One region of the Kribbella sp. NPDC006257 genome, then DNA from elsewhere that is predicted to be linked to it. Evidence: riboswitches for the same ligand, from Rfam matches in the RefSeq annotation. Region 1 holds a riboswitch; the other holds the start of a gene.
The links. A riboswitch is a leader RNA that binds a small molecule or an ion and turns the genes downstream of it on or off. The one in region 1 is predicted to bind glycine.
Positions count from the first base shown of each region.

Region 1 (14,577 bases):
GACAGCCATCGCCGTACTGCGGGTCGCGATCTCCCCGGCATCATGCAGCACCGAGCCTTCGAGTCGCCGGGACACAAGCGCACCGTCGGGCGTGTAGGCGCGGTCCGCGAACGCCTCATGGACGACGGTGAGCCCGGCGGCCGCCGCGAGCCGGAGCCAGGCCGAGCCCGGCAGGCCGAGGACCGGCAGTGAACGGTCGTAGTCGACGATGGCGCCGACCACGGCCGCCGCCTGCTCCTCGTGCGAGCCGATCGTGTTGTAGAGCGCCCCGTGCGGTTTCACGTACCGGACGCGATCGCCCGCGATCCGGGCGAAGGCGTCCAGTGCGCCGAGCTGGTAGACGACCTGGTCGCGCAGCACGGCGGGCTCGATGTCGATGAACCGGCGGCCGAAACCGGGCTTGTCGTCGTACCCGACGTGTGCCCCGATGGCGACCCCGCGCTCGACCGCCCGGCCGGTCACCCGGCGCATGATCGACGGGTCGCCGGCGTGGAAACCGCAGGCCACGTTGGCGCTGGTGACGACGTCGAGCAGGGCCGCGTCGTCACCCATCGACCAGGAGCCGAAGCCCTCACCCAGATCGGCGTTGAGATCCATCGTCAGCTCCTTACGAGAACAGTTCGAAGACCGGCTTGACCGACCGGACGGCCAGGTAGATGGTCAGCAGCCAGGCCGCGCCGCCGATCGCCAGCAGCCACCGAGGGTAGTGGTACCCACGCAGCAGATCCGGACGCTGCCACGCCACCCAGAGAAGCACACCGATCCCGACCGGCAGCAGCACGATCCGCATCAGCCCGGTGATCAGGATGCCGGTGATCGAGCAGCCCGGTGCCGGACACGTTGCCGATGTTGAACACCAGCCCGCCGGCCAGCAGCAGCCCGGCCATCACCGAGCCGACGCCGGGTGCGACCAGGTTGCCGAGCTCCTGCGCGCGGCGGCCGGAGACGCCGATCACGCGCCAGACGTTCAGCTGCAGGGCGATGTCGACCAGGATCGAGGCTGCGATGGCGAATGCGAACGCAGACCCGAGCGAGACCGTGAAGGTGGTCGTCTGGGTGATGAAACCGGGACCGATGGCCGAGGCGGGTGGCAGTTGCTTGTTCGTCATGGCGGTGGCTCCTGGGTTCTCAGCAAGCTGTCGGTCGGTGCTCCAGGGGGTGCGGGCAGTAGGTGGTCGGTCGCCTTCGGTGAATTGAGAGTAGAGATTGTTCAACAATCCTGCAAGACTCCTGTTCAACCAAAGTTTCCTCCGAGGCGGGGAGTGAGCGATGATGCACACGTGTCCACCCCACAGCGCACCGATGACGAAGGCCGCCGGGCCTGGCTGCGCGGTGTCGCCGCCGACGTCGCGCGGCTGGACCGCAGCAGCTCCGCCGAGCGCGCCGCGGACGTCCTCCGGCGCAGCATCACCGAGGGCGCTCTCCAGCCCGGTGCGCAGCTGTCCGAGATCGAGCTCACCGAGGTCCTCGAGGTCAGCCGGAACACCCTGCGCGAGGCCTTCCGGCTGCTCACCCACGAAGGGTTACTGGTCTACAAGCTGCACCGCGGCGTCTTCGTGCCCGAGCTGGACGAGCACGACGTGGTCGACCTCTACCGGCTGCGCCGGGTGCTGGAGGTCGACGTGGTCCGCGGCCTCGCCGAGCGCGATCCGGAGCTCCCGTCGTCCCGGCTGGAACCGCTGCGGGACGACGTCGAGACCGCGCAAGCGGCCGCTCTCGGTGGTCGCTGGCCAGCGGTCGGTACGGCGAACATGCGCTTCCATCGCAATCTCATCGGCCTCGCGGACAGCTCCCGGCTGGACGACATCACCGGCCGGCTCCTGGCCGAGCTGCGACTGCTCTTCCATGTCATGGCGACACCGCGTGAGCTCCACGAGCCGTACATCGTCCGCAACCAGGCACTCCTCGAGCTGCTCGAAGCCCGCGATTACGAGCGGGCAGCCGATGAGCTGCACCAGTACCTGGTCGACTCAGAGCAAGGTTTGCTCGCCGCGTTCAAGGCTCGGTAGGCCATGCTGACGCCGGCGGCCGCGCGTACGGCGTACCGGCAAGGCCTGGTCGCTCCGACGACCGGGCACGCGCCTGGATTCACCCAGGCCAACCTGGTTGTGCTGCCGCGCGAGTGGGCGTACGACATGTTGCTCTTCGGGCAGCGCAATCCGCGGCCCGTGCCGCTGCTGGACGTGACCGACACAGGATCATTCCGTACTGCGCTGGCGCCCGACGCGGACCTCCGGACCGACCTGCCGCGCTACCGGGTCTGGCGGGACGGCTCGCTGGTCGATGAGCCGAGCGACGTCGTGGACCTGTGGCGGGACGACCTGGTGAGCTTCCTGATCGGCTGCAGTTTCAGCTTCGAACAGGCGCTCCTGGATGCCGGGGTGCCGGTGCGGAATCTGGAGCAGGGCCGCAACGTGGCGATGTACCGGACGTCGATCGAGTGCCGTCCGGCCGGGCGGTTGGGTGGTCCGCTGGTGGTGTCGATGCGGCCGATTCCGGCGGCCCTGGTGGCGACCGCCGTCCAGGTGACGGCGCGGATGCCGCAGGTGCACGGGGCGCCGGTCCATGTCGGGCCACCGGCCGGGCTGGGTATCGCCGACCTGGATCGGCCGGACTTCGGGGAGCCGGTCGAGGCCGAGCCGGGCGACGTACCGGTGTATTGGGGTTGCGGAGTGACACCCCAAGCTGCGTTGATGGATTCACGGCCCCCGTTCGCGATCACCCATGCCCCTGGGCACATGTTCGTGACCGACGTGCCGGACAGCGTCTACCGACAGCTCTAGCTCGTAGGGAGAGCACAGCATGGCTGAAGACCGGGCCGAGGAACAGCGCAAGTCGTACCGCCCGATCGACGCGAAGGGGTTCCGCGAGTCCATCGGCCGCAGCTGGGGCCCGGTCGATCGGTCGGTGGTGCTGCCGGAAGGACTGGCCGAGGCCGCCGCCGAGCATCGCCGCCGGCTGGTCGCGGCGCTGCCGGGCCGGCGGATCGCGATCGCCGCGGGACACGCGCCGGTCCGGTCGAACGACACCGACTACCGGTTCCGCGCGGACAGCGACTTCGTCTGGCTGACCGGGTGCCAGGCCGAGGGCGCAGTGCTGGTGATCTCCGGTGACGGCGACGCGACGCTCTATCTGCGCGAGACGGCCGGCCCCGACGAGGTCGACTTCTTCGCGAACGCGCGCGACGGGGAGCTGTGGATCGGCCCGGTGCCGGGATTGAAGGACTGGTCGGATGCGCTCGGGATCGCGTGCCGGCCGCTCGAGGAGCTCCCGTCGGCCGTGCGCGGCGCCGTACCGTTCATGCTCGCGACGTACGGCGTGGATCCGGTGCTCGACGGGTTGATCCGGACGTCGCCGTACGACGGGAACGCGCTCCGGCAGACGTTGGCCGAGTTGCGCCGGATCAAGGACGACTGGGAGATCGCACAGCTCCGCGAGGCGGTTGACGCGAGCGTGCAGGCGTTCGCCGATGTGGCGCGGGAGCTGCCCGAGGCGGTTCGCGGTGGTGGCGAGCGGTGGTTGGAGGGGACGTTCGACCGGCGGGCGCGGAGTGCCGGGAACGGGGTCGGCTACGCGTCGATCGTTGCTGCTGGCAATCATGCGCCGGTGCTGCACTGGGTGCGGAACGACGGGGCGGTGCGCGAGGGCGACGTGATCCTGCTGGATGCCGGGGTGGAGACGCGGACGCTGTACACGGCTGACGTGACGCGGACGTTCCCGGTGACCGGGGTCTATACGGATGCGCAGCGGCAGGTCTACGACCTGGTTCACCAGGCACAGTTGGCCGCGCTCGACGCGGTGCGGCCGGGAGCGCCGTACCGGGCCTTCCAGTACGAAGCGATGCGGGTGCTGGTCGAAGGGCTGCGCGACTGGGGCCTGGTCGACGTCTCGCTGGACGAGGCGCTCGGCGCGGACGGGCAGCAACACCGCCGGTACGTCGTGTGTGGGCTCGGGCACTACATCGGCCTCGACGTCCACGACTGCGACGCCGCCCGGCCGGAGACCTACTTCGCCGCAGACCTCGAGGTCGGCATGGCGCTGGCGGTCGAACCAGGCCTCTACTTCCACCCGAACGACGAAACAGTCCCACCCGAACTCCGCGGCATCGGCATCCGCATCGAGGACAACGTCGTAGTCCACGCCGACCGCACCGAAATCCTCACCAAGGACCTCCCCATCACCCCCGAAGGCCTAGAACAATGGGTCCGGTCCAACCTGCCTAGCTGATCACGAACTGTAGTCAGGCGAACACGGAGAAAAACTTCGTCACAAGCAGTAACACCGGGCGGCCCGCGCACGATGTAGCGAGCGGGGGAGGGTCAAACTCGGCCCGGCGCGTGGCAGTGGGGGGCCGCGGACCACGCGCCGGCCGGGCTGACCCCGACTGGGACCCGGGGGGGACCCAGGGCGGTCCCGGTATGGGGGAGAATTTCGAATGAACCTGCGAGTGCGGGTGGTGCGCTGTGCGTGCACCGGAGGACATCACTGGTTCGCCGACATCGATGATGCGGACGACCTGCAACCCGACGACCCGTTCTGGTTCGTCGACGGCTGCTCGACTCAGTCCCGGGCGCTAGAGGTCGCCTGCGCCCAACTGCGGGTGCTGTCCCGTGCTCGCCAGCTCACCAGGGTTCAAGAAGCCAATCTGGTGCACGTCTAGCCGGTGGGTTGCACCGCCGGACAGCTGGCGCCTCGGGGAGGGACTGCCAATGAGACCAGGTACTTGTCGATGGTGGCCTGCATGCACGGGCTCTTGTTGTAGCTGCCGTGTCCCCAACCCTGGTAGGTCAGCAGTACGCCGTCCCGGCCGAGCTGGTGGGCAACGCTCGTCGCCCAGTTGTAGCCGGTCGCCGGGTCGTGGACGGCATTCGACAGCAGGATCGGCGTCTTCAGATTGCGGACGTGCAGGTTCTGTTGCGGATTGGGCGCCTTGGGCAGACCAAGACAGGACGTCACGGCGATCAGCTGACCCGGATACCTGAAGTCCGGGGTGTTCCTGGCCAATCGCTGCAGATACCCGGCGAACTCCCGGTAGCTGTGCACCGGAAGGCTGAAGTCCCGGCAGAACGGCGCGATCGTGTTCGACTGCAGACCGGTAGGAACAGGCGGCTGCTGAGTCGGCGGCGTACCGGTCTCCAGGGTCTTCAGTATGTTGCCGAGCCTCGCCCACTGCGGCTCGTAGAGCAGCCGGAACACCGCGAACGACAGGAAGAAAGGCGATGTCGCGTACTGCGGGCGCTGGGGATCCGGGATCTCACCACGGCCGGCCCTTGCGAGCAACCCTGCCCAGACAGCATGGATATCCCGGCCGTGCAGGGCGCAACTCGTTGCCGCGTTGCACCACTTCACGAACTCGTCGAAGGAGTCCTGGGCCGCCGTCGACTGCGCGTCGAGGAACTCGCGGGTCGTCGCCGAGCCGTGGTCGAACACGCTCTCCAGGACCATCGCCCGTACCTTGTCGGGGTACCGCTCGGCGTACTGTTCGCCCAGGAGCGTGCCGTACGAGCTGCCGTGGAAGGTCAGCTTCGATTCGCCCAGCGCGATCCGGATCGCGTCCACATCGCGCACTGTTTGCAAGGTGTCGATGTGGTCGAAGAGCGGCCCTGTGTTCGCCCTGCAATCCTTGGCCAGCTTGCGGTTGTAGGTGATCGTCCGGTCGAACTCCTGCTGGCTGCTGATGATCGGTGAAGGCTGCTGCGACAGCAGAGCGGCCGAGCACTTCACCGGGTTGCTGCGAGCAATACCACGCGGATCGAAGCTGACGATGTCGAAGCGGTTCTGGATGTCGTCGCTGAACCGGCTGATCCCGGTCCTGATCCGGTCGACCCCCGAGTCGCCCGGTCCGCCCGGCCCGAACACCAAGGTGCCGACGCGAGCTTGCTTCGCAGTACGGCGTGCTACCGCTAGAGCGAAGGTGGGTCCGGATGGATCGTTCCAGTCGACCGGGACCTGCAGAGTCGCGCACTGCGAACCCTTGAGCAGTTCCTTGTCCTCGTCGGTGTCACCCGGCTCAGGGAGACAGTCGGTCCAGTGCAGCGTCGGACCTGGTGGTCTGGGAGTGGCAACGGCCGGTACTACGGCTGTGCCGGCCAAGGTGATGCTCAGGACCACCGCCCATGCGGCGGTCCTTCTCCTGAAACTCATCTACGCATCCTTTGCTCGGAAGGGGGACCTCTCGATCCTCGGCAAACGTCTTCCGTAGCGCATCGGGGGTGGGCCCGGACCTTTCCCCCGGACGGGTTTGGGGGACTTGTTAGGGTCACTGACCTGATGACTGAGACGACGCTCGACGCCCCTGCCCGGCCGAAACACGCGACCTGGTTCCGCGCGATCGCGATCGCCGAGGCGGTCTCCTGGACCGGCCTGCTGATCGGCATGCTGTTCAAGTACGTGCTGTCGGACAACGAGATCGGGGTCAAGGTCTTCGGCCCGATCCACGGCACGATCTTCATCGGCTACGTGATCACGGTCGCCCTGGTGCGTAAGCCGCTGCGCTGGACCTGGCCGACCACGCTGCTCGCACTGGCCGCGAGCATCCCGCCGCTGTTCACCTGGTTCTTCGAACTCTGGGCGCAGCGCACCGGCCGGCTGGGCCGCTGACACCGTCTGTTCGCCGGATTGTCCGGTGATGCCGGATTGACGGCTGCCGCCGGCGCGCCGTACGGTCACGACAGCTGTATGAACCCGTGCGGGAGAGACCCGGGCCAGATCCGGGCGCCGTAGGAGCAACTCTCCCCAAGAATCTCTCAGGCACCTTCACCGTACGGGCGAGGCACCTCTGGAAGACGTCAGGTCTGACAGAGCGGGGAGGTACACCAAACGGTCAACGACGACCGGAAGGAATCCTCCAGATGGCGATCAGCGTCTTCGATCTGTTCAGCGTCGGGATCGGCCCGTCGAGTTCCCACACCGTGGGACCGATGCGAGCCGCCCGCACCTTCGCCCTCGGCCTCGCCGCCGACGGCCTCCTCACCCGTACGACGGCCGTCGAGTCGCAGCTGTTCGGCTCACTCGGTGCGACCGGGCACGGGCACGGCAGTAACAAGGCCGTCCTGCTCGGGCTGGAGGGCGAGGACCCGGAGACGGTCGACACCCGGGCGGTCGACGAGCGGGTCAAGGGGATCCTGGCCAGTCGTTCCTTGCGGCTGGCCGGACAGCACGAGATCGCCTTCGACCCGGACACCCAGCTGGTGATGCACCGGCGCAAGGCGCTGCCCTATCACCCCAACGGGATGACGTTCGTCGCTCGGGACGGGGACGGTTCCGTACTCCGTGAGCGTACGTACTACTCCGTCGGTGGTGGCTTCGTCGTGGATGAGAACGCCGCGGCCGGCGATCGGATCGTCCTCGACCGGACCCCGCTGAAATATCCGTTCCTCAGTGGCGCCGACCTGCTCGACCGTTGCCGCGAGTCGCAGCTCCCGATCAGCGAGGTGATGCTGACGAACGAGCTGGCCTGGCGGACCGAGCCCGAGATCCGCGAGGGGTTGCTGCACATCTGGCAGGTGATGCAGGACTGCGTGCAGGAGGGCTGCGAGACCGAGGGCATCCTGCCAGGCGGGCTGAAGGTGCCGCGCCGGGCGCATCTGCTGCACCAGAAGCTGAGCCGCGATCCGTGGTCGACCGATCCGTTGAAGGTGATGGACTGGGTCAACCTTTTCGCGCTCGCGGTGAACGAGCAGAACGCGTCGGGTGGCCGGATCGTGACCGCGCCGACGAATGGTGCGGCCGGCATCATTCCCGCCGTACTGCACTACTACCGCCGATTCGTGCCAGGGGCAACGGATGACGGGGTGGTCCGGTTCCTGCTGACCGCGGCCGCGATCGGCGTGCTGTACAAGGAGAACGCGTCGATCTCCGGTGCCGAGGTCGGTTGTCAGGGCGAGGTCGGCTCGGCTTGTTCGATGGCGGCCGCCGGGCTCTGCGAAGTACTGGGTGGTACTCCCGAGCAGGTCGAGAACGCGGCCGAGATCGCGATGGAACACAACCTCGGCCTGACCTGCGACCCGGTCGGCGGACTGGTGCAGATCCCTTGTATCGAACGCAACGCGATGGCCTCGGTGAAGGCGATCAACGCGGCCCGGATGGCGATGCACGGCGACGGCGTCCACGTCGTCACCCTCGACAAGGTGATCAAGACCATGCGCGAGACCGGTGCCGACATGAAGATCAAGTACAAGGAGACGTCGCGCGGCGGGCTTGCCGTCAACGTCATCGAGTGCTGAGCGGCTGGAGGCCGATCACCGACAGCAGCCGGAGTTTCTCGGCGGAGTCCGAGCCGGGAGCCGCGGTGTAGACGACCAGCCGCAGGTCGTTGCCGGGGGCGGTGAGGACGTCGCAGTCGAGGGTCAGCTCGCCGACCTCGGGATGGTGGATGACCTTGCGTTCGCTGCCGTGGAAGGCCATCGGGCGTTCGTCCCAGAGCTTGGCGAAGGTCTCGCTGGTCCGGCGGAGGTCCTTGATCAGGGCCTTGAGGTCGGCGTCGTTCGGGTAGCGCGCGCTGGCAGAACGGAGGTCGGTCACCATCGCCGCCCGGAAGTGTTCGGCCTGCTCCGGGGTCTGCTCGATCCGCCGGACGTCGGTCGGTGCGTCGGGGCTGAAATGGCGCCAGATGACGTTGCGGTCGCGGCCGCGCAGGCCGGACGGGTCGCCCATCAGCGCCGACCACATCGCGTTGTGGCTGATCATGTTCCAGGACGCGTCGGAGACGCTGACCGGGGCGCCCTCGAGCTGGTCGACCAGGCGTTGCACCCCGGCCGGGATGTACGCCGAGATGTGGCCGGTCGACGGTTCGAGCTGGCCGGCGAGCAGGAAAAGATGGTTGCGCTCGGCATCGGTCAGCCTGAGCGCGCGGGCCAGTGCGGTGAGGACCTGGACCGATGGAGTGGACGACCGGCCCTGTTCGAGACGGATCACGTAGTCGACGGACAATCCGGCCAGCTGGGCGAGCTCCTCGCGCCGGAGCCCGGGCGCCCGTCGTACGCCGGCCTGTGTCAAGCCGACCTCGGCCGGGCTGACGCGGTCGCGCCACGCGTGCAAGGTCTTCCCGAGTTCTCCCACCTGACCAGTATCCCCGGGCCTGCCGACAACAGCCTGGTACTGCGGTTCCCTAGGCAAAAGCTTGCACTACCTGTTGCTCAGCCGGTCGCGCAGAGTCGAAGACATGACAACAACATTGATCACCGGCGCCAACAAGAGCCTCGGCTACGAGACCGCCCGTCAGCTCATCGCCGCCGGCCACACCGTGTACGTCGGCGCCCGTGACCTGGGGCGAGGCAGGGAGGCGGCTGACCGGCTGGGCGGACGCTTCGTCCAGCTCGACGTCACCGACGACGCATCGGTTCGCGCCGCCGCGCAGCAGATCCTGGAGGAGGCGGGCGGGCTCGACGTACTGGTCAACAACGCGGGCATCCTCGGCAGCCGGGAGAACACTGTCGAGGACTTTCAGAATGTCTACGCCACCAACGTCTTCGGCGTCGCCCGGATGATGCAGGAATTCCTTCCCCTGTTGGAGAAGAGCGACAACCCGGTGGTCGTCAACGTGAGCAGCGGCCTCGGCTCGATCACCGTGGCGACCGATCCGGAAGGCAACAAGTCGGCGGCGCCGGTCTGGGTGCCGGCCTTGGTCTACGGCTCGTCGAAGGCTGCGCTCAACATGCTGACGGTCCAGTACGCGCACCAGTACCCGAACATGCGGATCAACGTCGTCGACCCCGGCTACACCGCGACCGACTTCAACAGCCACAACGGCTACCAGACGATCGAGCAGGGCGCCGAAATCATCATCCGCCTCGCCCAGATCGATCAGGACGGCCCGACCGCGCAGTACTTGAGCCTCACCGGCACAATGCCCTGGTAGCAGCCGGGTCCTCCACATGAGCGTTGTGGCCCAGCCCCGGCAGGGTGACGACCTCATCGTGGAGGGCGGCCAGCTGGGCATCGGTATTCATCGGGTCGAGCTCCCCACGAGCCAGTACGACGTGCGCCTGGCTGGCCGCGAGCAACTTCGCCATCTCCGGCGCCCCGACCCCGAACGCCGCTTGGTCGAGCGCGAGTCGCCACCGATCACCCTCTCGCCGAAGCCCGTGATCGACGGACTCGTCTCCCGGGTCCACCAGCCCCTGCAACCCCGAGACCCGCAGATACCTCGCGGCTGCTTCCTGCCGGGTGTCGAACCAGGTCACCGGTCGCCGCGCCAACTCAGCAGCCTTGGCAAGCTCAGCCTCGGACCACACCACCTTCACCCCGAGCGCGATCACCCGATCCACCTGTACGCCGTACCGCCCACTCGCCAGCTCCAGCGCAACCACCCCACCCAGCGAATGCCCCACAACAGTCAGCCCACCCCGCCCAGCCAACCCCTCAGCAACCTCCGCCGCCATCGCCCCGAAGGTGTACTCCGACTGCCGCGCAGCCGCCCCATGCCCAGCCAGATCCGGCGCCCCCCACTCCCCTCCCAGCGCCACCCATCCATCCCAAACTCGCCGGGTAGCCCCCAGCCCATGCAACAACAATCCACTCACCCCAGCAGCCTCACACAGCAACCCACGTCCTGCCGCTCAACCTGGCGAGTTCTTCCAGGACACGTGCTGATTTAGCGTTGGCGCATGGCCATCAAGCGGACAAGAGTGTGGGTGGATGTCAAAGACCTGGAGTTGATTAAGGAAGCTGCAGCCCGGCGCGGCGTCCCGGAGTCCGAGCTCGTCCGGAACATCGGCCGGTACGTCGGGAGACTCGCCGAAGCCGGGGTGGTCCGGCACCCTTGCGGTCGTAGGCGATCTGCACACCCGGTACGCCGGCCACCGGTGAACCTAGAAGGCGTCGACGTCGCTGGTGGTGGCGTTGCCGCCGATGCTCGGTTTGAGGCCGATCTTCCAGCCCTCGTTCTTGCCGAAGCCCTGGTCGAACTTGGCGAAGCTGCAGTCGGAGCTGAACTGGCGCCGCTTGGCGTTCCAGTTCTTCCCGGTCTTGTAATAGATGTGGTACTTCCCGCCGATCCGGCTGACCGTCGCGGTCCGCTTCGCCTGCACGAACAGCATGATGTGCGGCTTACTCGGCGCCTGCCCGTCGTTGACGATCGAGACCGCGACGTCCTGGTCGGTTCCGTTCTCCACCTGCAACCGGCCCGACCCACGCGAGCCGGTCCGTACGATCACGTCACCGTTCGACGGGCGCTGCGCGGTCGGCGCGGGGCCCAGATCCGGCAGCGTGCTACCGAAGGTGATCCCGGCCTTCTTCAGCGCGGTGACGGCAGGACCGAGGGCAGCGGTCAGCTTGCGCTGCAGGTTCTGCCGGCTGTAGACGACGCCGCCGCACTTGGCATCGCTTTCCGCGTCGTCCTGCTCGTCCCCCGACAGGTCGTCGCTGGCCTTCTGGAGCCGCGCCTGCAGCAGCTTGTGAGCAGCGGTCGCCGCGGCCGGCGGCTTCACGTCTTCGAGCTCGGACTTCGCGGAGTCCATCAGCTGCCAGAGCTCGGTCAGCTTGAGGCTCAGATTCGTGCCGTTGTTGGCCGTGTTGAGTCCGTCGACCGCCGCCGCGATCTTCTGGTCCAGCTCCTTCATGCTCTGCTGGTAGTCCGCCACGGACAACGGTCCGGCGGACGTGGGGACGTCCGGCGTCGGTGTGTCCGTCGGCGTCGGCGTCGGCGCCTCCGTGGTCTGCGTGGTCTTCGGACTCGCCTCGTTCTTCGACGACGTCCCGCAACCGGTGGCCAGACCGATCACGGCCACCCCGATCGTGACAGCCAAAAGCTTCTTCACACTGCCCCCCAGATCCTTGATTTCCCCTTGAGAGGAAAGCCTATGCGGCCGCACCGACAACGGCGACCCGAATGTCCACAACCCGCAGACGCACCCCACCCCCGAACGGTTTCAGTACGCCGGAACTTTGCTCACGTCCGCGATCAGGCCGGAGGCCGTCTGCAGCCGGACACTCCAGTCCAGATTCTTGGTGAAGACCTCGTCCAGCCGCTGGAACTGACATCTCTCCAGGAACCGGCCTAGTCGCGGGCTCCACGTGTGACCACTCTGGTAGTAGAGAACGTAGTTCCCGCGAAGACCGGTCACCGTCGTCTTCGCATCGGCGTGCAGGAAGACGATGAGCTGTGGCTTCTTCGGCGAACCTCCCACCGGCACGGCCGAGATCATCAGATCTTCGTAGGTGCTTGAATTCTCGATCTCCACCGAACCACCGCCCGGCGGACCGGACCGCTGCAGGATCGTGCCGTTCTTCAAGGTGCTGAGCGGCGCCTTCCCTCCGGTGGTCACGAGCGTCGATCCGAACGTCACCCCGGCCGCCCGCAGCTGACTGATCGTCTTCGGCAGGTGAGCGGAGAACAGCACGGAAGCTGTACCGGCGACATAGGCGGCGCCGCCACAGGATCCGACCTCCCCGGCATGTTTCTCCCGGACGGAGTCCAGCCGGGCATATTGCGTGCCGTCCCGCACCGCCATCAGCCCTTGCAACAGCGCCTGGTCCGCGGTCTTCAGCGTCGCTGCCTTGTCCAGGAGCGCGAGTGCGGAGATCTGAGTATTCAGCTCACCGGTCAGTGCGGAGAGCGCCGAGTCCGCGTCACTCGCCGAGCGAGCTGCCGCGATCGCGCGGAGTTTGCCAGCCAGCAACTGCTCAAGGTTCGTCAGCTTTGCCTGGTACTGCGTCTTGTCCAGCGAGCCCGACGAGGGAGCCGGTGCCGAAGCCTGTGGCTTGCCTGAACCACTGCAGGCTGTTGCCAACACACCAACGATCGCCAGCACTGCCACTACCCGCATCACGTTTCTCCTTTGCCTTCCTGAGAAACCCTAGGAAGGCCGGAGATGACCGAGTGGGTGTTGACCGCTACCTGTCAGAGGGGAGGTGGGGGCGGACGAAGGGGAAGGCGAGGGTGGCTCGGATGTTCTGGCCGGTGAGCATCATCATCACGCGGTCGACGCCGATGCCGAGGCCGCCGGTGGGGGGCATCGCGTATTCGAGGGCGCTGAGGAAGTCCTCGTCCAGCGACATCGCCTCGGGATCGCCGGCGGCGGCCTTGAGCGACTGTTCGGTGAGCCGGCGCCGTTGCTCCACCGGGTCCACGAGCTCGGAGTACGCCGTACCGATCTCTGCGCCGAAGGCGACCAGGTCCCAGCGTTCGGCCAGTCGCGGGTCGGACCGGTGGGTCCGGGTCAGCGGTGACGTCTCCAACGGGAAGTCGGTGTAGAAGGTCGGCAGCGTGGTGGCCGGCTCGACCAGTTCGTCGTACAGCTCGAGGACCAGCTCGCCGGCGGTCAGGTCGAAGGCGACATGAACGCCCTTCTCCGCACAGAGCTCACGCAACCGCTCGCACGGCGTACCGGAATCAATCGGTACGCCGGTCGCCCGGCTGACCGCGTCGTGCACGGTGACCACCGGCCAGTCGCCGGAGATGTCGAGCTCGCCGTCGGGTCGCTTGACCACCGGTTTGCCGAAGACCGCGGTGGCGGTCTCGATCAGCAGTTCCCGGGTGAGTTCGCGCATCGTGTGGTAGTCGGCGTACGGCTGGTAGGCCTCGACCGAGGTGAACTCCGGGTTGTGCGTCGCGTCGGCGCCCTCGTTGCGGAAGTTCCGGTTCAGCTCGAAGATCTTGCCCATCCCACCGACGCTCAGCCGCTTGAGGAACAGCTCGGGCGCGATCCGCAGGAACAGTTCGGTGTCGTAGGCGTTGATGTGCGTGACGAACGGCCGGGCGTTCGCGCCGCCGTGCACCGCCTGCAGCATCGGCGTCTCCACCTCGATGAAGCCGCGCATCTCGAAACCGTTGCGCAGGGCCCGTACCGCCGTACTGCGGTGTCGCATCATCCGCAGCGAGTCCGGGTTCATCACCAGGTCGAGGTACCGCTGCCGGACCCGCGCCTCGGGATCGGTGAAGCCCTTCCGCTTGTCGGGCAGGGGATGCAGGCACTTGGCGGCCATCACCCAGCCGGTCGCCGCGATCGAGAGCTCGCCGCGGCGACTCGTCACCACCTCGCCGGTGACGCTGACATGGTCACCGATGTCGACCAGCCGGCGCCACTGTCCCAACGCCTCGAACCCGCACGCCTCGGCGGACAGCATCACCTGCAACGAGGCCAGCCCGTCCTGCAACTGCGCGAACGCCAGCCCGCCGTGGTTACGCATCCGGAGCACCCGCCCGGTCACGGAGACCTGCTGGCCGGTGTGGCGATCGGCCGGCAGGTTCTGGTGCAGCTCCCGGATCCGTTCGAGGGTTTCCGTCCGGGGCACCGACACCGGGTACGGATCGATGCCAGCGGCAACGAGTTCGGCGAGCTTGGTCCGGCGGATCTGCTCCTGCTCGGTCAGTCGCCGGTCCGGCAGGGCCGGCCGGAGCAGGTTCTCCTCCTGCTCGCGCACAGCCGCCGTGAACCGGCCGCCGTCGGCCGCCATGATCGCGTGCCGCTCGGCCGTCTCGACCGTGTCCACGCGAGTCCACGGGCGCGGTGCCGGAAGGAAGCCCTCGGCCGTCCCGGCGGCCAGCAACAGCCGCGCGAGGGACAGGCCACGCGAGTAGCAAATCAGTCTAGGTGACCAGCGGGGCAGGTATTTCTCGTTCGACTGGTAGAGACT
Region 1 is NZ_JBEXSJ010000016.1:118,970-133,546, reverse strand. It holds gene ABZ004_RS20880 (5-oxoprolinase subunit PxpA) at 1-597, opposite strand, end outside; gene ABZ004_RS20875 (hypothetical protein) at 600-1,109, opposite strand; gene ABZ004_RS20870 (GntR family transcriptional regulator) at 1,281-2,009, shown strand; gene ABZ004_RS20865 (putative hydro-lyase) at 2,013-2,783, shown strand; gene ABZ004_RS20860 (aminopeptidase P family protein) at 2,803-4,227, shown strand; gene ABZ004_RS20855 (hypothetical protein) at 4,436-4,660, shown strand; gene ABZ004_RS20850 (alpha/beta hydrolase) at 4,657-6,144, opposite strand; gene ABZ004_RS20845 (DUF3817 domain-containing protein) at 6,271-6,600, shown strand; glycine riboswitch at 6,680-6,772, shown strand; gene ABZ004_RS20840 (L-serine ammonia-lyase) at 6,852-8,225, shown strand; gene ABZ004_RS20835 (helix-turn-helix transcriptional regulator) at 8,212-9,060, opposite strand; gene ABZ004_RS20830 (SDR family NAD(P)-dependent oxidoreductase) at 9,164-9,859, shown strand; gene ABZ004_RS20825 (alpha/beta hydrolase) at 9,837-10,466, opposite strand; gene ABZ004_RS20820 (hypothetical protein) at 10,812-11,759, opposite strand; gene ABZ004_RS20815 (hypothetical protein) at 11,871-12,767, opposite strand; gene lysX (bifunctional lysylphosphatidylglycerol synthetase/lysine--tRNA ligase LysX) at 12,835-14,577, opposite strand, start outside.

Region 2 (14,577 bases), on a different contig from region 1:
GCGAGTCCGAGGCAAGTAGTTCGCCGCTGGCGGTCAGCGCCTCATGCAGCCCGGCGTACCCACTCATCGCCTCCCGCTGCTGTTCCTCACTCATCCCGTCCCATACCTGCCGGGACTCGGGATTGCCGTAGATCAGAATCAGGAACTTCATCGCACCCCTCCCTCGTCGCCACCACCATAGAACCGGCCCAGGTCTCGATCGGGTTTCTCCGGAGTGGCCCGGGCAGAAGCTGGTGGAGGGCCCAAGTACAGTAACGACCGGGACAGGGGCGATGGAGAGTAGAGGGAGGGTCGCGTGCCGGACTTGGAAGTGTCCGACCGGGTACTGACGATCCCGAACGCACTCAGCTTCGCGCGGTTGCTGGGCGTGCCACTCTTTCTCTGGCTGATTCTCGGCCCGAAGGAGGACGGCTGGGCGTTGCTCGTGCTGGCCATCTCCGGTTTCACCGACTGGGCCGACGGCCAGATCGCCCGCCGGATGAACCAGACCACGCGGCTCGGGCAGATGCTCGACCCGGTCGCCGACCGGCTCTACATCTTCGCGACCGTGCTCGGCCTGGCGTTGCGCGACATCATCCCGTGGTGGCTGGCGATCGCGCTGCCGTTGCGGGACCTGCTGCTGACATTCACCTTGCCGGCCCTGCATCGCCGCGGCTTCAACGCACTGCCCGTGCACTTCCTGGGCAAGTCCGCGACTTTCTGCCTCCTGTATGCGTTCCCACTGCTCTTGCTGGGCGACGGTGACAGCACGCTGAACCTGCTGGCCCGCGTCTTCGGCTGGGCCTTCGCAATCTGGGGTACGGCGCTGTACTACTGGGCCGGCGCCTTGTACTTCGCGCAGCTGCGTCACCTCATTCAGACGGTGAAGCCGATCAGCGGGTCGGCCGGGTCGTGACTCAGTCCCCACCCGAACAGCAGCAAACTCCACAGCGTCGGGTCGACGCGTCGATGTCGCTGCTGAACAACCTGATGGCGCACCCGCTCGACGAAGGGTACGCCGTCGCCGCGCGCACCAGGCAGACCCAGCGGAACAGGTCGCGGCACCGCATCATCCTGGTGATCGCTCTCGCCGTACTGGGTGTTCTGCTCGGTACGGCGGCATCACAGAACTACCGCAGTGCGCCCGAGGCGGAGAAGCAGCGCAAGGAACTGATCACCCGGATCAACCAGGCCGACACGCGACTGACCGCTCTCCGGGGCCAGCAGACCAAGCTTGCGGACGAAGTACGGGGCCTGCAGGCGGGTGGACTGAGCAACACCAGTTCGGGTGCCGCGTTGCAGAAGCAGTTGGATGCTCTGGAGTTGCAGGCCGGTGCGACTGCGTTGACCGGGCCCGGGTTGAAGGCTGTCGTCGACGACGCGAAGGACGCCAACGACAAAGAGGGCCGGCTGCTCGACGTCGACCTGCAGCAGCTGGTGAACGGCTTGTGGACCGCGGGTGCCGAGGCGATCTCGGTCAACGGGCACCGGCTTACCTCGCTGACCGCGATCCGGGGCGCCGGCAGCGCGATCACCGTCGGCTACAGCTCGCTGACCCCGCCGTACACGGTGCTCGCGATCGGTGAGACGGCGAAGATGCCGGCCCGGTTCGCGCAGAGCTCCGGCGGCCAGTGGGTGCAGTACCTGGTCAGCAATTTCCATGTCCGGATGACCATCACGACGGAGGATTCCTTGCTGGTGCCAGCCGATACGACCATCGCGCTGCGGTACGCGAAGGTGAGTGGACCGAAATGATCGCCGTCCTCGGTCTGGTGATCGGCGTGGTGGTCGGCCTGATCGTCGCGCCCGACGTCCCGGAGTGGGCGCAGCCCTATCTGCCGATCGCCGTGGTGGCCGCGCTGGACGCGGTGTTCGGCGCCCTGCGGGCGTTCCTGGACGGGATCTTCGACGACAAGGTGTTCGTCGTCTCGTTCATCTCCAACGTGCTGATCGCGGCGCTGATCGTCTACCTCGGCGACCAGCTCGGCGTCGGCTCCCAGCTGTCGACCGGTGTGGTCGTCGTCCTCGGGATCCGGATCTTCACCAACATGGCCGCGATCCGGCGGCACGTCTTCCGGGCCTGAGATGAGTAGCGAAGAGCCCAAGCCGCCGGCCGCGCCGCTGCCGGAGAAGCCGACGCCGATGCCGAAGACGAAGCTGCCGAACCTGGCGCTGCGCCGGTTGCGGGCCGGCTTCAAGCCGTCCCGCGGCCAGGCGATCGTCGCCGTCGTGCTGGCCCTGGTGGCCTGTATGGCGGTCGTCCAGGTCCGGGTGAACCGGGCCGACGACGGCTACCAGAACGCCCGCCGCGAGGACCTGATCGCGATCCTGGACGGGCTGGGGCAGAACACCCGCCGGCTGGAGAGCGAGATCACCGAACTGGAGGCGCGCAAGAACAGCCTGGCCTCCAGCGCCGACAAGGCGCAGACCGCCCGAGAGCAGGCCGAGCAGCAGGTGCGCGTGCTCGGCATCCTGGCCGGCACGATGCGGGCCCAGGGACCGGGTGTCCGGATCACTCTCAACGACCCGGACGGCAAGATGCAGTCGAGCAACCTGCTCGACGCGATCGAGGAACTGCGCGACGCCGGTGCGGAGGCGATCCAGATCAACGGGTCGGTCCGGGTGGTCGCGAGTACCGATCTGACCGACGACGCCCCGGGCGTCAAGGTCGACGGGGAGAAGGTCAGCTCGCCGTACGTGATCGAGGCGATCGGCGAGTCGCACAACCTGGCCGAGGCAGCCAACTTCCCCGGCGGTCTGGTCAGTGAGGTGACCGGCCCGCAGATCGGCGGGACCGCGGAGGTGACCGAGCTGCCCCTGGTCCAGATCACCGCCTTGCACGCCGCCGACGAGCATCGTTACGCTCGCCCGGCGCCCAGCCCTACCAAGTGACTTTCCCCACCCTTGAGCGAAAGAGGACGAAGGTGTACCCCGAAGACCTGAAGTACACGGCCGAACACGAATGGGTGAAGGCCGGCGAAGGCCCGGTGCGGGTCGGCATCACCGACTTCGCGCAGGACGCCCTGGGCGACATCGTGTACGTGCAGCTGCCCGAGGTCGGCACCGCGGTGCGGGCCGGCGACTCCTGCGGTGAGCTGGAGTCCACCAAGAGCGTGAGCGACCTGTTCGCCCCCGTGAACGGCACCGTGCGGGCCGTCAACGAGGCGCTGGCCGACCAGCCCGACCTGGTCAACACCGACCCGTACGGCGAGGGCTGGCTGCTCGACATCGAGGTCGACGACGACGAAGAGGTGGCGGCCCTGATGGACGCCGACACCTACCAGGGACAGCTCGACCAGAGCTGATAGGTTGTCCGGACCTCAACCGCTGGTCGAGGGTTGAGGTCACCGGCCGCGCTCGCTTGAGCCGGTCGGTCACACTTGTCATACGGGGTCTACTAGACGTCGCCGGACCACCGGCGATCGGGAGGATCACAGCATGCCGTTCTGCAACCAGTGCGGGCACGAGAACTCCGAGGGCAGCCGGTTCTGCTCGCAGTGCGGAACGATGCTCCCTGGCGCGGACCGGCCGGTGCCTGCTCCCGGTGTGACCGACACCGCGATGCTGACCCCGTTCAGCATCGAGCCGGAGACCGAGCGGTTCGAGCAGGGCGAGCAGCTGTCGCCCGACGACGAGGCCGCGGTCGGCGCACTGCCGGCCGGCTCCGCACTGCTGATCGTGCAGCGCGGGCCGAACGCGGGCAGCCGGTTCCTGCTCGACGTCGACGTGGTGACGGCCGGCCGGCACCCCGACAGCGACATCTTCCTCGACGACGTCACCGTCTCCCGCCGGCACGCGGAGTTCCGCCGCGACCCGCTGGGCGTCAAGGTGCGCGACGTCGGCAGCCTGAACGGCACCTACGTCAACCGCGACCGGATCGACGAGGTCCAGCTGTCGAACGGCGACGAGGTACAGATCGGCAAGTACCGCCTGGTGTACTACGCCAGTGGCCAAGCCTGATCCGTCGGCTGGTGGCAGCAGCATCGGTGAGGTGCTGCGAATCCTGCAGGCCGAGTTCGCCGACGTCACCATCTCCAAACTCCGCTTCCTCGAAGCCGAGGGGCTGGTGGCGCCGGCCCGGACGGCGTCCGGGTACCGCAAGTTCAGCGCGGCCGACATCGAGCGGCTGCGCTACGTGCTGAGCGCGCAACGCGACCAGTACCTGCCGTTGCGGGTGATCAAGGAACACCTCGGCGCGATGGATCGCGGGCTACGGCCGGCGATCGGCGGACCGCCGGTGGCGCCGTCGGATCTGCCCGGTCCGCCGGAATTGCCCGGCGCCGAGGAGTTCGGTGTCTACGGCACCGAGTTGAAGCTGACCCGCGAGGAGCTGCGGGTTGCCGCGGGCATCAGCCCGGAGCTGCTCGACGAGTTGGAGAGCCACCACCTGGTGGTGGCCCGGGGCAACCACTACGACGGCGACGCGATCCTGGTCGCGAAGACGGCCGCCGAGTTCGCGCAGTACGGGATCGAGCCGCGGCATCTACGGCCGTTCCGTACGGCGGCCGATCGCGAGGTCGGCCTGATCGAACAGGTGATGAGTCACCGGCGCGACGACAAGACCCAGGAGCTGGCGGCGCTCGCTGTCCGGTTGCACGCGGCCCTGGTTCGGTCCCGGCTCACCCGGTAGGGCAGCCCGGGCCTTCCCCGCAGAGTAGGCTTGTGTTGTGCGCGAAGTCGACGTGGTCGGAGTACGGGTGGAGATGCCCTCGAGTCAGCCGATCGTGCTGCTCCGGGAGGTCGGCGGCGAGCGGTACCTGCCGATCTGGATCGGCGCGGCCGAGGCGAGTGCGATCGCCTTCGCCCAGCAGGGGATGGAGCCGCCGAGGCCGCTGACCCACGATCTGTTCGCGGAGACGATCCGGGTGCTCGGGCACACCCTCAGCCAGGTCCGGATCGTGAACCTGACCGACGGCGTCTTCGAGGCGATCATCGTCTTCGACGACAAGACCGAGATCTCGGCCCGGCCGTCGGACTCGATCGCGCTGGCGCTGCGGACCGGTACGCCGGTGTTCTGCACCGAGGAGATCCTCGCCGAGGCGGGCATCCCGGTCCCCGACAGCGAGACCGATGACGACGAGGTCGTCGAGGAAGAGGAAGTGGAACGCTTCCGCGAATTCCTCGACCACGTCACCCCCGAAGACTTCGACAAGAGCTGACCCCCGGCCGGACGGCCGCTCCGTTCCGCCGGGCAGTCCCTCGGTACGGCGGAGTTCCGCCGGGTTCCGAGGAGTTCCACGGAGTTCCGCGGAGGTGAGCCTGGTTCCGCGACGCTCGGCGCAGGCCCGCCTGGTTCGTGGTGTGGCCGGCGGTGGGCCGGCGTGATTCGGCTCGCCGGAGGTTGGCCTGGTGGGCGGTGTCCGCAGCACCCCAACCCCACCTCACCCGAGCCCAGCCTGCAAAGACGTGCACGACCCGACCCGCATCCAGCCCGAAGGTGCTCCTGGTGGGCGGTCTCCGCTGCGGGATTGTGCTAGTCGTGCCGGTGGGTATCAAGGGCGCCTTCGGCGTCCCTGCGGGATCTTCGACCCTTGACACCCACCGTCTCGACCAGGGAAAGACGCAGCTACGCGAATCCCGCCAGACGTGTGAGCCAGGGCGCGTTGATCGCTGAGGTGGGGCCGCGGGTTGGTGGGGGGCGCTGGGGTGTTGATCGCCAAGGTGTGCCGGGGGGTTGCTGGTGGCTCGGGGTGCTGGTCGCCGGGTGGGCCGGTTGGGGGCGGTTGAAGGGTGGGGGAAGCCCGTCGGAGTGGAGGGAGCTGTACCGACGGACATGAGGTGTCGGTGCTGGGCGGGAAGGGGCACGCTCAAGTGGGGCTGGGTGGGGCCGGTTTTGGGGGATACATCATGTCGGTCGGTACGCCGATGTCGGCGGTTGCGCGCGAACCCGTCCCGTTCGCTGCGTCCCGGACACTCCCGGATACTCCCGGACACTCGGCGGTCGGTCTCGCCGCCAACTCGTCCGTCGGGCAGGCCGGAGCGTGTGCTTACCTCCTCCTGTGCTGGTTCCCCCATTGCTAGAGCAGTGGGGGAACCACGCCGGGAGGAGGTAAGCACGCTGTTGGTGCACCCCGAGCGACCCGGGGGAACTTGGTCGGTGGCGGTGGCGGTGGTGGCGGTCGGCGGGGTCGGTGGTGCGGAGGCGTTCCCGGGAGGCGGCCGAATGTGGCCGGGTTGCCGGGGCCGGATGCAGGGGTGGCGCAGGGGGCGGTGTGAGGTGGTGGGGCGGGGGGTTGGTGGTGTGGTGGGGTGGTTACGGTGGGTGAGGTTGTGGGGGGTGGTACAAGGGCGGGGAGGTAACGATTCGAGTTGGGGGCGCGACACGCTCTCGGCTCGGAGCGGTTGTCGTTGACCGGTCCTGAGCGACGGCTTACCTTGAAGGAGTCGTGGAGTGTTGTAACTCCACGGATGTGATCCGTTCCAGTCGGTACCCAGGGAGGCTCAGGCGTGACACGCACCGGCGACACTGATCTGACGGCGCAGTCGACGTCCGAAGCACACGCCGAGGCGGCGGTCAGCGCCGGCGTCCAGGGTCTGCTCTTCGAGGACGACCTCAAGCCGATGCCGGACGACGTCGGCTTCCGCGGCCCGACCGCCTGTGCCGCGGCCGGGATCACCTACCGGCAGCTGGACTACTGGGCGCGGACCGGGCTGGTCTCGCCGTCCGTGCGCCCGGCCACCGGCTCCGGCACGCAACGGCTCTACGGTTTCCGCGACGTGCTGTTGCTGAAGGTGATCAAGCGGCTGCTCGACGCCGGCATCTCACTGCAGCAGATCCGCAGCGCCATCGCCCATCTGAGCAAGCGTGGCATCGATGACCTGACCCAGATCACGCTGATGAGCGATGGTGCCTCGGTGTACATGTGCACCTCGCCGGACGAGGTCATCGACCTGCTGGCCGGCGGCCAGGGGGTCTTCGGGATCGCCCTCGGTGGGGTCTGGCGTGAGGTCGAGGGCTCGCTGTCCGAGCTGCCGACCGAGCGGCTCGACGCGCACTCCGACGACGCCGACGGCCACGCGAACGACGAGCTCGCTGCCCGTCGCCGCGCCCGGATGACCGGCTGAGGTAGGCTCGACCCCAGCCGTACACAGCACTCGGGAGAGTCCCGGGCCTCACCGCCCGGGCGCCGAAGGGGCAATTCCTCCCCGGAACCTCTCAGGCCCATGGACCGAGTGCCTTAGGCGACTCTGAAGCGTGCGCTGCGTGACAGAGGGGGAGGCCACCGGCAATTGTCAGCAACGGAGCCTCTTCAATGACTGAACAATCCCTTCCGCAGGTGTCGGCGACGTTCGCCGACCGGCACATCGGGCCGCGTCCGGACGAGGTCGCCCGGATGGTGCAGGCCCTCGGGTACGCCGATGTCGACGCGCTCGTGGACGCCGCCGTCCCCGCGTCGATCCGGACCACCGAGCCGCTCCGGCTGCCCGAGCCGGCCTCCGAGGTGGACGCGCTGACCGAGCTGCGCCAGCTCGCCGCGCGCAACAACGTGGCGACCTCGATGATCGGACAGGGGTACTACGGCACCTTCACCCCGTCGGTGATCGTCCGCCGGCTGGTCGAGAACCCGGCCTGGTACACCGCCTACACGCCGTACCAGCCGGAGATCTCGCAGGGCCGGCTCGAGGCACTGCTGAACTTCCAGACCGTGGTCTCCGACCTGACCGGCCTGCCGACCGCGAACGCGTCGCTGCTGGACGAGGGCACCGCGGCCGCCGAGGCGATGACGCTGGCGCACCGGTCGAACCGCAAGAGCAAGAGCAACCGCTTCCTGGTCGACGCCGACACGTTCGCGCAGACGATCGCGGTCGTCCAGACCCGCGCCGAGGCGCTCGACATCGAGGTCGTCGTCGCCGACACCACCGACGGGTTGCCGGAGGGCGACTTCTTCGGCTTCCTCGTGCAGTACCCGGGTTCGGGCGGCGTCGTACGGGATCTCAAGCCGTTGATCGAGGCAGCGCACGCTCGCGAGACGCTGGTCGCGGTCGCATCCGATCTGCTGGCACTGACGCTGCTCGGAGCGCCGGGGGAGGCCGGGGCGGACATCGTCGTCGGGTCGTCGCAGCGCTTCGGCGTCTCGCTCTTCTACGGCGGTCCGCACGCCGGCTTCATGTCGGTGCGGGCCGGCCTCGAGCGCTCGCTGCCCGGCCGGCTCGTCGGCGTCTCGGTCGACGCGGACGGCGCACCGGCGTACCGGCTTGCACTGCAGACGCGTGAGCAGCACATCCGTCGCGAGAAGGCGACGTCGAACATCTGTACCGCGCAGGTGCTGCTCGCCGTCGTCGCTTCCATGTACGCCGTGTATCACGGCCCCGAGGGCCTCAAGGCGATCGCCGAGCGCGTCCACACCCACGCCGACAGCCTCGCCGCGTCGCTCAGGGCCGGCGGCGTCGAGGTCGTGCACGACCAGTTCTTCGACACTGTCCTGGCGAGGGTTCCGGGGCGCGCGGCCGACGTCGTCGACGCCGCCCGGCAGACCGGGATCTGGCTGCGGCTCGTCGACGCGGACCACGTCGGCATCTCCTGCGACGAGAAGACCGACGCGACCGCCCTCGGCCGGGTGTGCCGCGCCTTCGGAGTCCAGTACGACGGAACACTGGCCGGCCCTGCTTGGCAGCAGGCCGTGGTCCGGACGAGCGACTACCTGACCCACCCGGTGTTCAACACGCACCGGTCGGAGACGGCGATGCTGCGATACCTGCGCAAGCTGTCCGACTACGACTACGCGCTCGACCGCGGGATGATCCCGCTCGGCTCCTGCACGATGAAGCTGAACGCGACCACCGAGATGGAAGCGGTCACCTGGCCGGAGTTCGCCGACATGCACCCGCTCGCGCCGATCGAGGACGCGGCCGGGTACGTGACGCTGATCGGTCAGCTCGAGCGCTGGCTGGCCGAGGTGACCGGCTACGCGAAGGTCTCGCTGCAGCCGAACGCGGGCAGCCAGGGTGAGCTCGCCGGTCTGCTCGCGATCCGTTCGTACCACCGGGCCCAGGGCAACGAGGACCGCAACGTCTGCCTGATCCCGTCCAGCGCGCACGGCACCAACGCCGCGTCCGCCGTGATGGCCGGGATGCGCGTGGTCGTTGTCAAGGGCAACGATGACGGAACGATCGACCTGGCGGACCTGCGGGCCAAGGCCGACGAGCACGCCGACAAGCTCGCGGCGATCATGATCACCTACCCGTCCACGCACGGCGTGTACGAGGAGAGCGTGACCGAGGTCTGCCAGATCGTCCACGACCACGGCGGCCAGGTGTACGTCGACGGCGCGAACCTGAACGCCCTGCTGGGTCTGGCGAAGCCGGGTGAGTTCGGCGGCGACGTCAGCCACCTGAACCTGCACAAGACGTTCTGCATCCCGCACGGTGGCGGCGGCCCCGGCGTCGGTCCGGTCGCGGTGGCGGCCCACCTGGCGCCGTACCTGCCGAACCACCCGCTGCTGGACCAGGCCGGTCCGGAGACCGGTGTGGGTCCGATCAGCGCCGCGCCGTTCGGTTCGGCCGGCGTGCTGGCGATCTCCTGGGCCTACATCCGGATGATGGGTGCCGAGGGCCTGACGGCTGCGACCAAGTCCGCGGTGCTGACGGCGAACTACGTCGCCAAGCGACTGGAGGGCGCGTTCCCGGTGCTCTACACCGGCGAGAACGGGCTGGTCGCGCACGAGTGCATCCTCGATCTGCGGCCGATGACGAAGGAGACCGGGATCACCGTCGACGACGTCGCGAAGCGGCTGATCGACTACGGCTTCCACGCGCCGACGATGTCGTTCCCGGTCGCGGGCACGCTGATGGTCGAGCCGACCGAATCCGAGGATCTCGGTGAGCTGGACCGCTTCTGCGACGCGATGATCGCGATCAAGCACGAGATCGACCGGGTCGCGGCGGGGGAGTGGCCGGCCGGCGACAACCCGCTGGTGAACGCGCCGCACACCGCGTCCTCGGTGATCAACGACAAGTGGGAGCACGCCTACACCCGCGAGGAGGCCGCCTTCCCGCAGTCGGTCGACCGCACCGCGAAGTACTGGCCGCCGGTACGCCGTATCGACGGCGCCTACGGCGACCGCAACCTGATCTGCTCCTGCCCGTCCCCGGAGGCCTTCGAGTAAGGCACCTTGCCCGTTTCACGAGGCCGTCTGCCGGTGTCCGGCAGGCGGCCTCTTCTTGTCCGGGTGGATTTCCCGGATCTTCCCGGTTGAGGTCCCTGTCGTCCTGATACCTGCCGACCGCAAGGTGGTGAGCAGGAACAGTCCAGCTATCAGGAGGAACAGTGTCCACAGCACTTCTCGACGACTTCGACCTCGACATCCGTCTCGCGGCGCTCGAAGCGAACGCCGTCCCCAAAGCCGTCACCGTGCACACGAGCCGGCCGTGGACGGACTCCCAGTGCTGTAGCGACGCCTGCTGCGACCAGTAGATCGGAGAACAGCGTGCCTACCGCAACCATCGACGACTTCGACCTCGACATCCGCCTCGAGGCGATCGACCCGCATCGGGTGTCCGCGCCGAAGATGGGCACCAGCAACCCGCATTCGGAACCGTGCTGCAGCGACTGGACCTGCCCGATCGACTGCAAGCCAACCGTCGATTGCTGATTGAGAGGAAGAACATGCTTACGGCAACTATTGATGAGTTCGAGCTTGATATTCGGCTGCAGGACGTACGTGCGGACGAACTGCGGGGGGAGAAGTATCCGCAGCCGACCATGCCCATCGTCTGCCACACCTCGACGTTCTGTGCCGACTTCTGACGTAGCCGGCGCCGGCTGGCAGCCGGTGCTGACCGGAGAGCTCGCTCGGTCCGCGACCGAGCGAGCTCTCGAGGTCGCGGCCCGGCTGCGCGGCCAGGAGGATGCCGAACCGGGACTCGACGGTTCCGCCGGCAAGGCCGTCCTGTTCGGCCAGTTGGACCGGATCGCCCCGGGCGAGGGGTGGGACCGGCACGCGCACGAGGCACTCGCGGCTGCCGTCCGCGGGATCGAGAGCACCGGGCGGAATCATCCTGGTCTGTTCATCGGGCATACCGGAGTCGCGGCCGCGGCCGCCTACCTGTCCCGGGAGGGCAGCCGGTACGGCGGTTTGCTGGCGACCCTGGACGCCCAGATCGCAGCAGTCGTGGCGGAGCAGTCCGACCGGTTCGTCGAGGAGCCGGCCCGCCGGCCGTTCGAGGCGTTCGACCTCATCTACGGACTCGCGGGCACGAACCGCTACCTCTTGGAGCGCGACCAGCCGCAGTTGGCCGGCCTGGTGGCGTTGTGCGACTCCGGCCCGGACGAGCCGAACTGGTTCACGCCGCCGGAGGCGATCCGCGCGGAGACCGCCATCGCCGAGTGGTACGACGGCGGCGTCTACAACTGTGGTCTCGCCCACGGCATCCCGGGCCCGTTGGCCGTCCTGGCGATCGCCTTCAGCCGCGGGTACGCCGTACCCAGGCAAGCAGAAGCGATCGCCCGAGTAGCCGAGTGGCTGATCGCCCAGCGGGCTGACGACGAGTGGGGCGTGAACTGGACGTCCTGCGTGACACCCGGCGGCCCGCCGGAGATCCCCGCCCACAGTGGATGGTGTTACGGAAGCCCCGGCGTGGCGTATTCGCTGTGGCTGGCCGGTACAGCGATCGACGATGCCAAGCTGCGCGACCTCTCGACCGAGGCGATGGCAGCGGTGTACCGCCGGCCGTGGCCGGTGCGGCAGATCGGGGACTCGCCCGGACTCTGTCACGGCGTCGCCGGGCTGCTGCAGATCACGCTCCGGTACGCGAATCAGACCGGCGAGCCCGCCTTCCTCGAGGCGGCCGGCGAGTTGACCGAGCGGCTGCTCGAGCTGTACCGGCCTGAGATCCCCACCGGCTACTACTCGCACAGCAAGTCGAACGGTTCGGTCCGCGAGCACCCCGGACTGCTGGATGGCGCGTCCGGCGTTGCGCTGGCGCTGCTGGCCGCAAGCACCCGGACCGAGCCGGTCTGGGATCACCTGTTGCTGTTGAGCTGAGGGGAAGCGGAATGTATCGGCCGTTGGACTGGGTCATGGTGCGTACGCCGTTGTTACCGGTCGAGGCCTTCCTGGATCCGCCGACGGCCACCGCGCCGGGCACCGAACTGCCGGCCGACTTGCGCATCCAGCGTGCGCTGGCCGTCGGCGCCGGCGACCTGTTCCGTGCGCTGGCCAAGCCACCGGCCGCTGAGAAGGCACGGCGCCGGATGCACAGCAGCTTGCTGCGCTATCTGATCCGGATGTCGACCCGGCCGACGCCGTACGGGACCTTCGCCGGCGTTGCGGTGGCGCACTGGGACACGACGACCAACTTGTCGATGACCGCCGAACCGGCACGGATCCGGACGCGTCCGGACATGGGCTGGCTGATCGAACTCGTCGCCGAGCTGGAGCAGCGTCCGGAGGTGCGCGCCGAGCTGCGCTGGTACACGAACCCGGCCGCCAGCCTGCATGCGGACCGGCTGTTCCTGACCGAGCGCGCCGTCCTGACCGATCCGGCCGAAGCTGCCCGGGGCGTGAACCTGCGCGCCACCCCGGTCGTGCGAGCTGCCCTCGCCGCCGCCCGCACCCCTGTTCCGTACGGCGAACTGCTCGGCGCACTCGCCGCCGACGGTGCACCACGGGACAAGGTCGCGGGTCTGCTGGAACAGCTCTGGGAACAGACCGTCCTGCTGACCGATCTGCGCCCACCGGTCACGATCGCCGACCCCGCCAGGTACGTCGCCCGGAAGCTGACCGAGATACCCGCCGCTCGCGCCGAGGCCGCCGCACTCACCGAGTTGCTGGACGACATCGCCGGATGGGATCAGCTGGACCTCGATCACGCGGCGGCGGAGTACCCGAAACTCGTTGCCAGGGCCAAGGGATTGCAGGACACCAGCACGCAGTTCCAGACCGACATGGCGATCCCGCTCGAGGGACGGATCACCCGTGAGGTGGCGGTGGAATCGGCCCGGCTGGCCGAGTTGCTCCTCCAGTTGTCGCCGTCCGCGGGCGTTGCGTCGTCCCTGGACGGGTACCGGAAGCTCTTCGAGGAGCGCTACGGGCGGGACCGCGAAGTGCCGCTGCTCGAGCTCCTCGACCCGGAGCTGGGCCTCGGGGTCCCGCAGCGGCCGGAGCGCCGCGAGCCGTCCGACCAGCAGAAGCTGCGGGACCGGACGCTGGTCGACCTCGCGATCGGCGCGATCAAGGACGGTCGATCAGTCGTGGAGCTGGACGAGGCGACCTTGGACAAGCTGACCCTCGCCCCTTCGCGACCGGCCGATTCGCTGGACCTGTCGGTCTTCGTGCTGGCCGGCTCCGCAGCGGACCTGGATGCCGGCGACTTCCGGCTCGTGGTCGGGCCGAACCTCGGTGGCGGCGCGGCCGGCCGGGTGCTCGGCCGGTTCGCCGATCTGGTCGGCACCGAGCCGCTGCGGGCGGCGGCTGATGCCGAGGCCACGGTGAATCCGGAGGTGCTGCGGGCCGAGGTGAGCTATCTCGCGCGTCAGGTGCGGGCGGCCAACGTCACCATCCGGCCCCTCGTCCGCGAACGCGAGATCGCCCTGACGACCACCCCCGGCGAGCACCAGCTGCCACCCGACGAGCTGGTCGTCGGCCTGAGCGACGGTCGCTTCGTCATTCGCTGTGCGGGTGATGGTCGTGAGGTCGTGCCCTGCGCCGGCCACATGCTGAACACTCTGAGTGCCCCGGAGATCGTCCGCTTCCTGGAGCAGGTCTACCACGACGGCCGGTTGGCGAACGTCGCGTTCAGCTGGGGGTCCGCGGCCGACTTCGCGTTCCTGCCGCGGGTGCAACGCGGCCGGTTGGTGTTGTCTCCCGCGATGTGGCGGCTGGAGCCGGCGGACCTCGTGGAGTTCCCGGCCTGGCGCGAGCGTTGGCAGGTTCCGCGGTATGTCTACCTGGCCGACAGGGACAACCGCTTGCTCCTGGACCTCGAAAATCCCATGCATGTCGATCAGCTGCGCGACCAGGTCCGGGAGCGAGCGCTGTTGCACGAGGCACTGCCGGCGCCTCGCGATGCCTGGCTGAGTGGGCCGGACGGGAGCTATCTCAGCGAGCTCGTCGTACCGCTGGTGCTCGATGAACCTGCACCGCAGCCGGCCCGGCGTGCTGTGCCGGTACGTCGTACCGACACAGTACGACGGCTCCGGCCGCCGGGCAGCGATTGGTTGTTCGCCAAGCTGTACCACCTGCCGGCGTACGAGGACGATCTGATCGCGCACGCGATCCGTGACTTCGGGGCGCAGGCCCGGGTTGATGGTACGGCGGACTCCTGGTTCTTCATGCGGTACGTCGATCCGGATCCGCATCTGCGGGTGCGCTGGCACGGGGACCCGGCAGTACTGACCGAGAAGCTGGCGCCGCGGTTGCTGAGTTGGGGTGCCGAGCTGGTCGGCGCCGGGTATTGCAAGCGCTTCGGACTCGACACCTACGACCAGGAGGTCGAGCGGTACGGCGGGCCGGCCGGGATGGAGCTGGCCGAGCGTCTCTTCCACGCCGACAGCGAATTGGTCGCGGACTTGCTGCAGGTGCGTCGCAGCCTCGACATGTCACTGCTCGGCGTTTACACGGTCGACGCCTTGCTGGCGGCGCTCGGGTTCGACGAGGT
Region 2 is NZ_JBEXSJ010000018.1:2,447-17,023, reverse strand. It holds gene ABZ004_RS22080 (YciI family protein) at 1-151, opposite strand, end outside; gene ABZ004_RS22075 (CDP-alcohol phosphatidyltransferase family protein) at 296-895, shown strand; gene ABZ004_RS22070 (DUF881 domain-containing protein) at 892-1,734, shown strand; gene ABZ004_RS22065 (small basic family protein) at 1,731-2,063, shown strand; gene ABZ004_RS22060 (DUF881 domain-containing protein) at 2,065-2,871, shown strand; gene gcvH (glycine cleavage system protein GcvH) at 2,904-3,284, shown strand; gene ABZ004_RS22050 (FHA domain-containing protein) at 3,418-3,939, shown strand; gene ABZ004_RS22045 (MerR family transcriptional regulator) at 3,926-4,609, shown strand; gene ABZ004_RS22040 (bifunctional nuclease family protein) at 4,647-5,138, shown strand; gene ABZ004_RS22035 (MerR family transcriptional regulator) at 6,541-7,044, shown strand; glycine riboswitch at 7,066-7,161, shown strand; gene gcvP (aminomethyl-transferring glycine dehydrogenase) at 7,233-10,085, shown strand; gene ABZ004_RS22025 (hypothetical protein) at 10,247-10,393, shown strand; gene ABZ004_RS22020 (hypothetical protein) at 10,407-10,571, shown strand; gene ABZ004_RS22015 (hypothetical protein) at 10,586-10,726, shown strand; gene ABZ004_RS22010 (lanthionine synthetase C family protein) at 10,713-11,963, shown strand; gene ABZ004_RS22005 (lantibiotic dehydratase) at 11,975-14,577, shown strand, end outside.
Region 2: it holds a riboswitch for glycine, as region 1 does, so the genes downstream of both, gcvP (aminomethyl-transferring glycine dehydrogenase) here and ABZ004_RS20840 (L-serine ammonia-lyase) in region 1, are expected to answer to the same signal.